3 regions of the Parafrankia sp. BMG5.11 genome follow, and region 3 is predicted to be linked to each of the others. Evidence: riboswitches for the same ligand, from Rfam matches in the RefSeq annotation. Region 3 holds a riboswitch; each other region holds the start of a gene.

The links. A riboswitch is a leader RNA that binds a small molecule or an ion and turns the genes downstream of it on or off. The one in region 3 is predicted to bind S-adenosylmethionine.
Region 1: another riboswitch for S-adenosylmethionine. It lies ahead of E0504_RS39645 (aminotransferase class V-fold PLP-dependent enzyme); the one in region 3 lies ahead of E0504_RS20210 (hypothetical protein).
Region 2: another riboswitch for S-adenosylmethionine. It lies ahead of thrC (threonine synthase); the one in region 3 lies ahead of E0504_RS20210 (hypothetical protein).

What each region holds. Positions count from the first base shown of each region.
Region 1 covers NZ_SJXI01000078.1:82,442-84,699, forward strand. The annotation lists gene E0504_RS39645 (aminotransferase class V-fold PLP-dependent enzyme) at 1-1,318, opposite strand, end outside; SAM riboswitch class IV at 1,355-1,468, opposite strand; gene E0504_RS39650 (ATP-dependent RecD-like DNA helicase) at 1,603-2,258, opposite strand, start outside.
Region 2 covers NZ_SJXI01000066.1:2,055-4,312, reverse strand. The annotation lists gene E0504_RS36805 (trehalose-6-phosphate synthase) at 1-119, opposite strand, end outside; gene E0504_RS36800 (HAD hydrolase family protein) at 238-1,038, opposite strand; SAM riboswitch class I at 1,241-1,360, shown strand; gene thrC (threonine synthase) at 1,368-2,258, shown strand, end outside.
Region 3 covers NZ_SJXI01000027.1:450,956-453,213, forward strand. The annotation lists gene E0504_RS20200 (helicase RepA family protein) at 1-378, shown strand, start outside; gene E0504_RS51325 (DUF5681 domain-containing protein) at 389-778, shown strand; gene E0504_RS20210 (hypothetical protein) at 810-1,088, opposite strand; SAM-I-IV-variant riboswitch at 1,129-1,230, opposite strand; gene E0504_RS20215 (hypothetical protein) at 1,537-1,917, opposite strand; gene E0504_RS20220 (alpha/beta hydrolase) at 2,255-2,258, opposite strand, start outside.

The DNA.
Region 1 (2,258 bases), on a different contig from region 3:
CTCCGAGCCGCCCCAGCAGCGGATGCGCGCAGAAGCGTCCGGCGCGTACCCCGACGCCGTGCTCGGCGGAGAGGACGGCGGCGACGTACCCGGGATCGCGCCCGGCGACCGAGAAGGTGACGACCCCGACGGGCCCCGTGGCCAGGGTCCCGTCCGGGCCCTCGCCTCCGGCAGCCCCGGCATCGACAGCCTCGCCTCCGGCGGCAGCGCCACCGGCAGCCCCGTCTCCGGCGGCCTCGCCAGCGGCGGGATCGTCTCCGTCGGCCCACAGGGAGTGGATGGTGACCCCCTCGATCCCGCGCAGCCCGTCCACCAGGCGGCGGCGCAGCAGGTCCTCGTGCTGGTGCAGGTCGCGGGCGTCGAGCGCACCCAGCAGCCGGCAGGCGGCCGCGATCGCCGTCGCGCCGAGGAGGTTGGGGCTGCCGGCCTCGTGCCGGGCCGGGCCGTCCGCCCAGGCCACGGCGGAGCTGGTCACCTCACGCACGGCGCCCCCGCCGGCGAGATAGGGCGGGGCCGCCGCCAGCCAGTCCGGACGTCCGACGAGCACGCCGGCGCCGAACGGCGCGTACAGCTTGTGCCCGGAGAACGCGAGGTAGTCGATGCCGAGCGCGGCCATGTCGACCCGACGGTGCGGGACGAGCTGGGCGCCGTCCACGAAGACCCGCGCGCCGGCCGCGCGCGCCAGCCGGACGATCTCGGCGAGCGGCGGCACCTCGCCGGTGACGTTGGACGCGCCGGTCACCGCGACGAGCGAGGTCGGTGCCGTGTCCAGGGCGGTGGCGAGCGCGCGCAGCGTGTCGGCGCGGGTGGGCGCGGCGGGCACCCACCGGCAGCCCGGCCGGGACCGCCACGGGAGAAGGTTCGCGTGATGCTCCAGGTCGAACACGACGACCCCGCCGGGCACGGCGTGGCTTGGGTCGGACGTCCGCGCCGGGTCGGGCGGCTGCGGCGGGAGGCAGCGGGCGAGCAGGTTCACCGAGTCGGTGGTGTTCCGGGTGAAGATCACGACGTCGTCCGGGCGGCCGCCGACGAACGTGCGCACGGCGTCGCGGGCCCCCTCGTAGAGCGCGGTGCAGACCGCGGAGGAGTAGCCGGTTCCGCGGTGCACGCTCGCCGAGTACGGCAGGACGCGCTCGACGTGCTCGGCGACCCCGCGCAGGCAGGGGGCGCTGGCGGCCTGGTCGAGATTGGCGTACGGGACCTCGCGTCCGTCGGCGAGCGGAACGGGGAGGCTGGCCCCCACCACGTCGAGCAGCGCGCCGACGGCGGGCCCTTCCCGATCAACGTCGGGAGACGTGGTGGCATACGAAAAGGACACGACGAAGCCTCCTTGGGCCCCGGTGGACCCAGAGGGGGTCCGCACTTGCCGACGGCGGGTTCGCCGCGGGCCTGGTCACACCCGGGGCACCCCACCGCGGAGGAGGGTTGCCGGCCAGCAAGCCGGGGCTTGACGCTGGCGCTCAGGACCTGGCGAAAACTGTAGCAGCCCGTGCCGGACGGACACCGCAGAGACACCGAGACCGGGCCGAAATACCCGGAACATCCAGCAGACGGCGAATCGCGCGCTTCGACCGCGAGCCGCGAGCCGCGAGCCGCGGAAAATTATCCGGAGCGCCCGGCGGACTGCAGGCGGTGCGCGAGCGCGGTGTGGCGCTGCCCGTGGCCGGCCGAGCGGACCGCCTGCCCGATGGCCCGGCGCGAGCCGACCAGGACCACCAGCTTCTTCGCCCGCGTCACCGCGGTGTACAGCAGGTTGCGCTGCAGCATCATCCATGCGCTGGTCGTCAGCGGGATGACCACGGCCGGGTACTCGCTGCCCTGCGAACGGTGGATCGTCACCGCGTAGGCGTGGGTCAGCTCGTCGAGCTCGGTGAACTCGTAGTCGACGTCCTCGTCCTCGTCGGTGCGGACGGTCAGGGTCTGGCTGTCGTTGTCGAGCGCGGTGACCACCCCGAGCGTCCCGTTGAACACCCCGTTCGCGCCCTTGTCGTAGTTGTTGCGCACCTGGGTGACCTTGTCGCCGACCCGGAACACCCGGCCGCCGAAGCGACGCTCGGGGCGGTCCGGCAGGCTCGGCGTGAGTGCCTCCTGCAGCGCGATGTTGAGCGCCCCGGCGCCGGCCGGGCCGCGGTGCATCGGCGCGAGCACCTGGATGTCGCGCCGCGGGTCGAGGCCGAACTTGGCCGGGATCCGCCGCGCCACCACCTCCGCGGTGATCCGGGCGGCGTCCTCGGCCTCCTCGGCGACGAAGAGGAAGA
Region 2 (2,258 bases), on a different contig from region 3:
TGCAGCAGGCCGTCGTCGCCGACGACGAACGACACCGGCCCCCGGTTCGACGCGATCAGCAGATCGGCCTGGGCCGGGTACTCGCTCCCGGGCGCCGTGAACTCCCCGATGCCCGGCATGTGACGCACACAGCGGAGCGTAGGCCATCGAGTGCCCTGTCGGGGCGCCACCCGCAAGCACCGCGGGTGCGCGCCGCCGGAATGCCGCCCGGCAGGGCCGCCGCGACGGGGCCCGCGGTCAGCCGGCGCCGAGCGCGGCGCGCACCGCGGTGGCCCAACCTGCACCGAGCGGGCCGTCCTCGACCACCACGTTGTCGTAGGCCGGGAGCAGCGCGGCGATGTCCGGGTGGCGCACCGCGTTGGCCACCAGGTGCATCCGCCCCACCGAACGGGCCATCGCGAGATCACTGGCGGAGTCGCCGATGGCGATCGCCTCGGCCGGGTCCACCCCGCGCCGCTTGAGGTCGTGCGCGACGGCGTCGCCCTTGCTGACGCCGTCCGGCACCAGGTGGTAGACGTGCGGGTGCACGCCTAGATCGGGCATGTGCGCCGGTGAGATGAGCCCGTTGTCGCGCATGCTCAGCCAGCCGAAACCGGACTCGGCCAGCCAGCCGTCCACCTCGGCGACGTCGATCCGGCCACGCAGCATGACGTCCACCTCGCGGCCGGTGTGCCAGGGGGTGTGCAGCTCCAGGCGGCCGGGGTGCAGCTTGATCAGCTCGTCGAGCAGGCTCTCCGGCACCCGCTCGAACGAGTCGGGCATCGCGCCGCGCAGGATCTCGGTGTCGAGCCCGGTGTTCCATCCGATGATCGCGCCCAGCTCGCCGATGAACCCGTCGGCGCCGAAGATCCCGGCGGCCTCCACGAGCTGCGGCCTCGTCCGCCCGGAGACCAGCACCAGCGCGATGTCCGCGTCGTGCAGGTCGACGAGTGCGCGGGCGGGGTCAAGGGTGGTGTCGCCGCCCTCGGCCCGGAAGAAGCAGCCCCGCGGGCCGACCATCGTTCCGTCGAGATCGGTGTAGACCACACGAACGCTCACGCTTCGGGCTCCCTGGTGTCGGTCCGGCGAGATCGCGGCCGGCGGCAAGCGGCCCAGGTGACGCGGGCACACGGCCCCTCGACCCGACCGCGGCCCACCTCAGGACGTGTCATCGAAGCACCTGTGGCACACGGCAAACCGCCGGAACTCCGGTGCACGCCTGTCCGCACGCGGTCTACAGTACGGACAGACAACTTCATCTGGCTCATCCAGAGGGGCAGAGGGAACGGCCCAGCGAAGCCCCGGCAACCACCGTCGCATCCATGCGCGGCAGGTGCTAATTCCGACCCGGGACGCAGCCGGCTCCCGGGAAAGATGAGGAGTTCCGCATGACTCTCGCGCCCGAGCGCGCCACTCTCCCGAGCCCGGACGCCGCCAACCCCGCCGTCTCGCTGTCCTGTCGTCACTGCGGTGCCACCTACCCGCTGTCGGCCACCCACGTCTGTGTCGAGTGTTTCGCGCCGCTCGAGATCGCCTACGACGAGGACCGGCTGCGCAAGGTCACCCGGGCGTCGATCGAGGCCGGGCCGTCCAACCTGTGGCGGTACGTCGGCCTGCTGCCCGCCGGGCACGTCGCCGAACGGCGCGTCTCCCTCGACGCCGGCTGGACCCCGCTGCGACCCGCCCAGCGCCTCGCCGCCGAGCTCGGCATGCGCACCCTGTGGGTCAAGGACGACAGCGCGAACCCGACCCACTCGTTCAAGGACCGGGTCGTCTCGGTGGCCCTCACCGCCGCCCGCGAGCTCGGCTTCCACACCGTCGCCTGCGCGTCCACCGGGAACCTCGCCCAGTCCGTCGCCGCCCACGCCGCGTCCGCCGGCCTGCGCTCGGTCGTGCTCGTCCCGCACGACCTGGAAGCCGGCAAGACCGTGTCGACGGCCGTGTACGGCGGCACCCTCGTCGCGATCAAGGGCAACTACGACGACGTCAACCGGCTGTGCAGCGAGCTGGCCGGCGAGTACGAGTGGGCGTTCGTCAACGTCAACGTCCGGCCGTTCTACGCGGAGGGCTCGAAGACCCTCGGCTACGAGGTCGCCGAGCAGCTCGGCTGGCGCATCCCCGGCCAGGTCGTGGTGCCGATCGCCTCCGGCTCCCTGCTGACCAAGGTCGACAAGGCGTTCGGCGAGCTCGGCCGCCTCGGGCTCGTCGAGCCCACCCCGTACAAGGTCTTCGGCGCCCAGGCCGCCGGCTGCAACCCCGTCGCCGCCGCCTACGCCCGC
Region 3 (2,258 bases):
GATCCGGTGACTAGCTGCGTCGTCAGCCATATCGACGCTGTAGAATCCTCGGCGGCACCTGCCGGCAAGATACAAAGCATAATTTTGGACAAGCTTCAGGAACTTGATTTCACGGGCCCCTTTTCAATTTACGAGCTGGTACAATCAACCAGGGATGAGCACCTGCGGATCTACCCCAACTCACCGGTTCCGCGACCAGACGCAATCAAGCGCAGCATTCGCACGATGATGCAAAGAGGCCTCATCGCCGAAGGTCCTGCAGGAATTACGCTCCCACAACCCCACATCGACCCACAAACGGCAGATGTGGACATCAAATCCATTCCACCCACACCACACCCCCCTACAAGAGGGGTGGTGGGTGGACCGATGAGTTAAGGAGATCGTTATGGACACCTGTTCTCAGGAGCCGAACAGGCCACTCGGCCGTTTCGAGAAGGGACAAAGCGGAAACCCTGGCGGTCGGCCCCCGCGTCGCTTATCAGACGGTCGAAGCCTCACAGAGCTCGCGCGCGAAAAAACCGAGGATGCCCTGGCCGCGCTGATGGCTGTGCTTGAGGACAAGAGAAGCCCGGCCGCAGCACGAGTGACCGCAGCTACTGCGTTGCTGGATCGCGGCTGGGGCCGGCCCGCTCAGACTATCCTATCGATTGAAAAGCTGCTGCCCGCGGGTCAGCACTCTGACGTCGATGCGTCAGTTCGGATTGCCGCCATACTTGATGCCGCGCGGGCACGAAGCAACGCGGTGCTGGCGCCGACGCCTGAAAACAAAACTTGACCGCGGACGGCTCGAGCCCGCCAGTGCGGAGCTATGCATGCTCCAATTCTTTACCGCGGGTCTCTACTTCCACGCGCTGATCCGTGCCATAAAGTTTTTTGAAGCGCCATGTGTGCCAGCCGATCGCGGGCGGCCACTGCCTTATCTCAAGAAGCACGATGCCGTGGTGGCCGACTTCGTTACTGCTAATTCCGGACACTAGATAAGTTCGCCCGATTTTCACCCACGGCTCACCGATGCGAACGATCTTTTCGGGGAGAGGCGTATCGTTAACGCACACAACGACGTCGCCAAGCTTAAACGGGTGCATATGCAGGTCTCCTTTTGCGTAGGAGCTGCTCGCGGTTCGAATGGGTTCGCATATTTGCCTCGGCCACATCCCCTTGCGGGTACCACCTTGCCCGAACTGGCAGGTTGGTGAGGGCGGAATTGCCCTGCTCCTGATGATTACGCTTGAGATATCTCAAGGGTGAGCGCATTTCAAGTGCGGCGCTTGGCGCGATATTCTCTCAGTTTAGAGCGTCGTCGTCGCGTTCGCGAGGACCACCTCGTCCGACTATTGTGGGCCTAGACCTTGGAGTTGGTATGGCAAAGCGCTCGCAGAAGAAAGAGGACTTGGACCGAATCCGCGTCGTCATAAGACGGGTATGGACAATGGTCTCTCATTCGAAGATGCCTCGATCGACGCATCCAAACTCCTGCCTGATGAGTATAAAAGACGGGGTTTCTAATGCCCTGACCTGAGGCCACTGTCAGATCTAATCCGTAGGCAGATTCAACGAGGCCCGCATCTCCGTCGTTAGTTGCGCGGCGTTGGTAATGCAGATCTGGCGATCGGCCGTCAGCCTCGCCGCGCCACTGACAATTGCTACTCGCTTCGTCGCTGTTAAGGCTTGAGCCCCTTTCACGAAGTTGATCCTGACTGTGGGTCGATTGGAGCAGCTTCCAACCACAGCCCACCGCTCATTGGCTAACAGCGCCGAAGCGCCCTCCGCGATCGCCACCTTTACATCGGCGGTCACTGTTTTCGCCCCCACTGCCACTTCCACCGCAGCATCGACCGGCGCAGCTGACGCTAGGCTAGGACACAGCAAACCAGATGCAAGGGTGAGCAACTTGCCGGCCGGAGTGAAGCTCAAGGTTGCCTCCTAAATTTATACTTCTCGCGTTTGTGAGCCCGGCGCAGGGATAGTGCAAGACCGCCCAGCCAGCGTCCTGGCCCCCCATTGCCGAGCACACTCAGGCATGGAATTGTGTGGACCCGCTAATATTCAATCAGCGTGAGTGGGCGGACGACCTACTGTTAATTCAAGCGCTTAAACCCATCAAAGAAGCGGCGCCTACGACTGAGGCAGCACCTGGGAAACACAGCCGCGGAATGGCAGGTTCTGGGCCGTAAGCTGACTTGCAGCTTTCGAGCCGCGGTTAGCGAAAAGCAGACGATCATTTCGGTGAGCAAAAAGAGCGGAAGCTTCGTTAC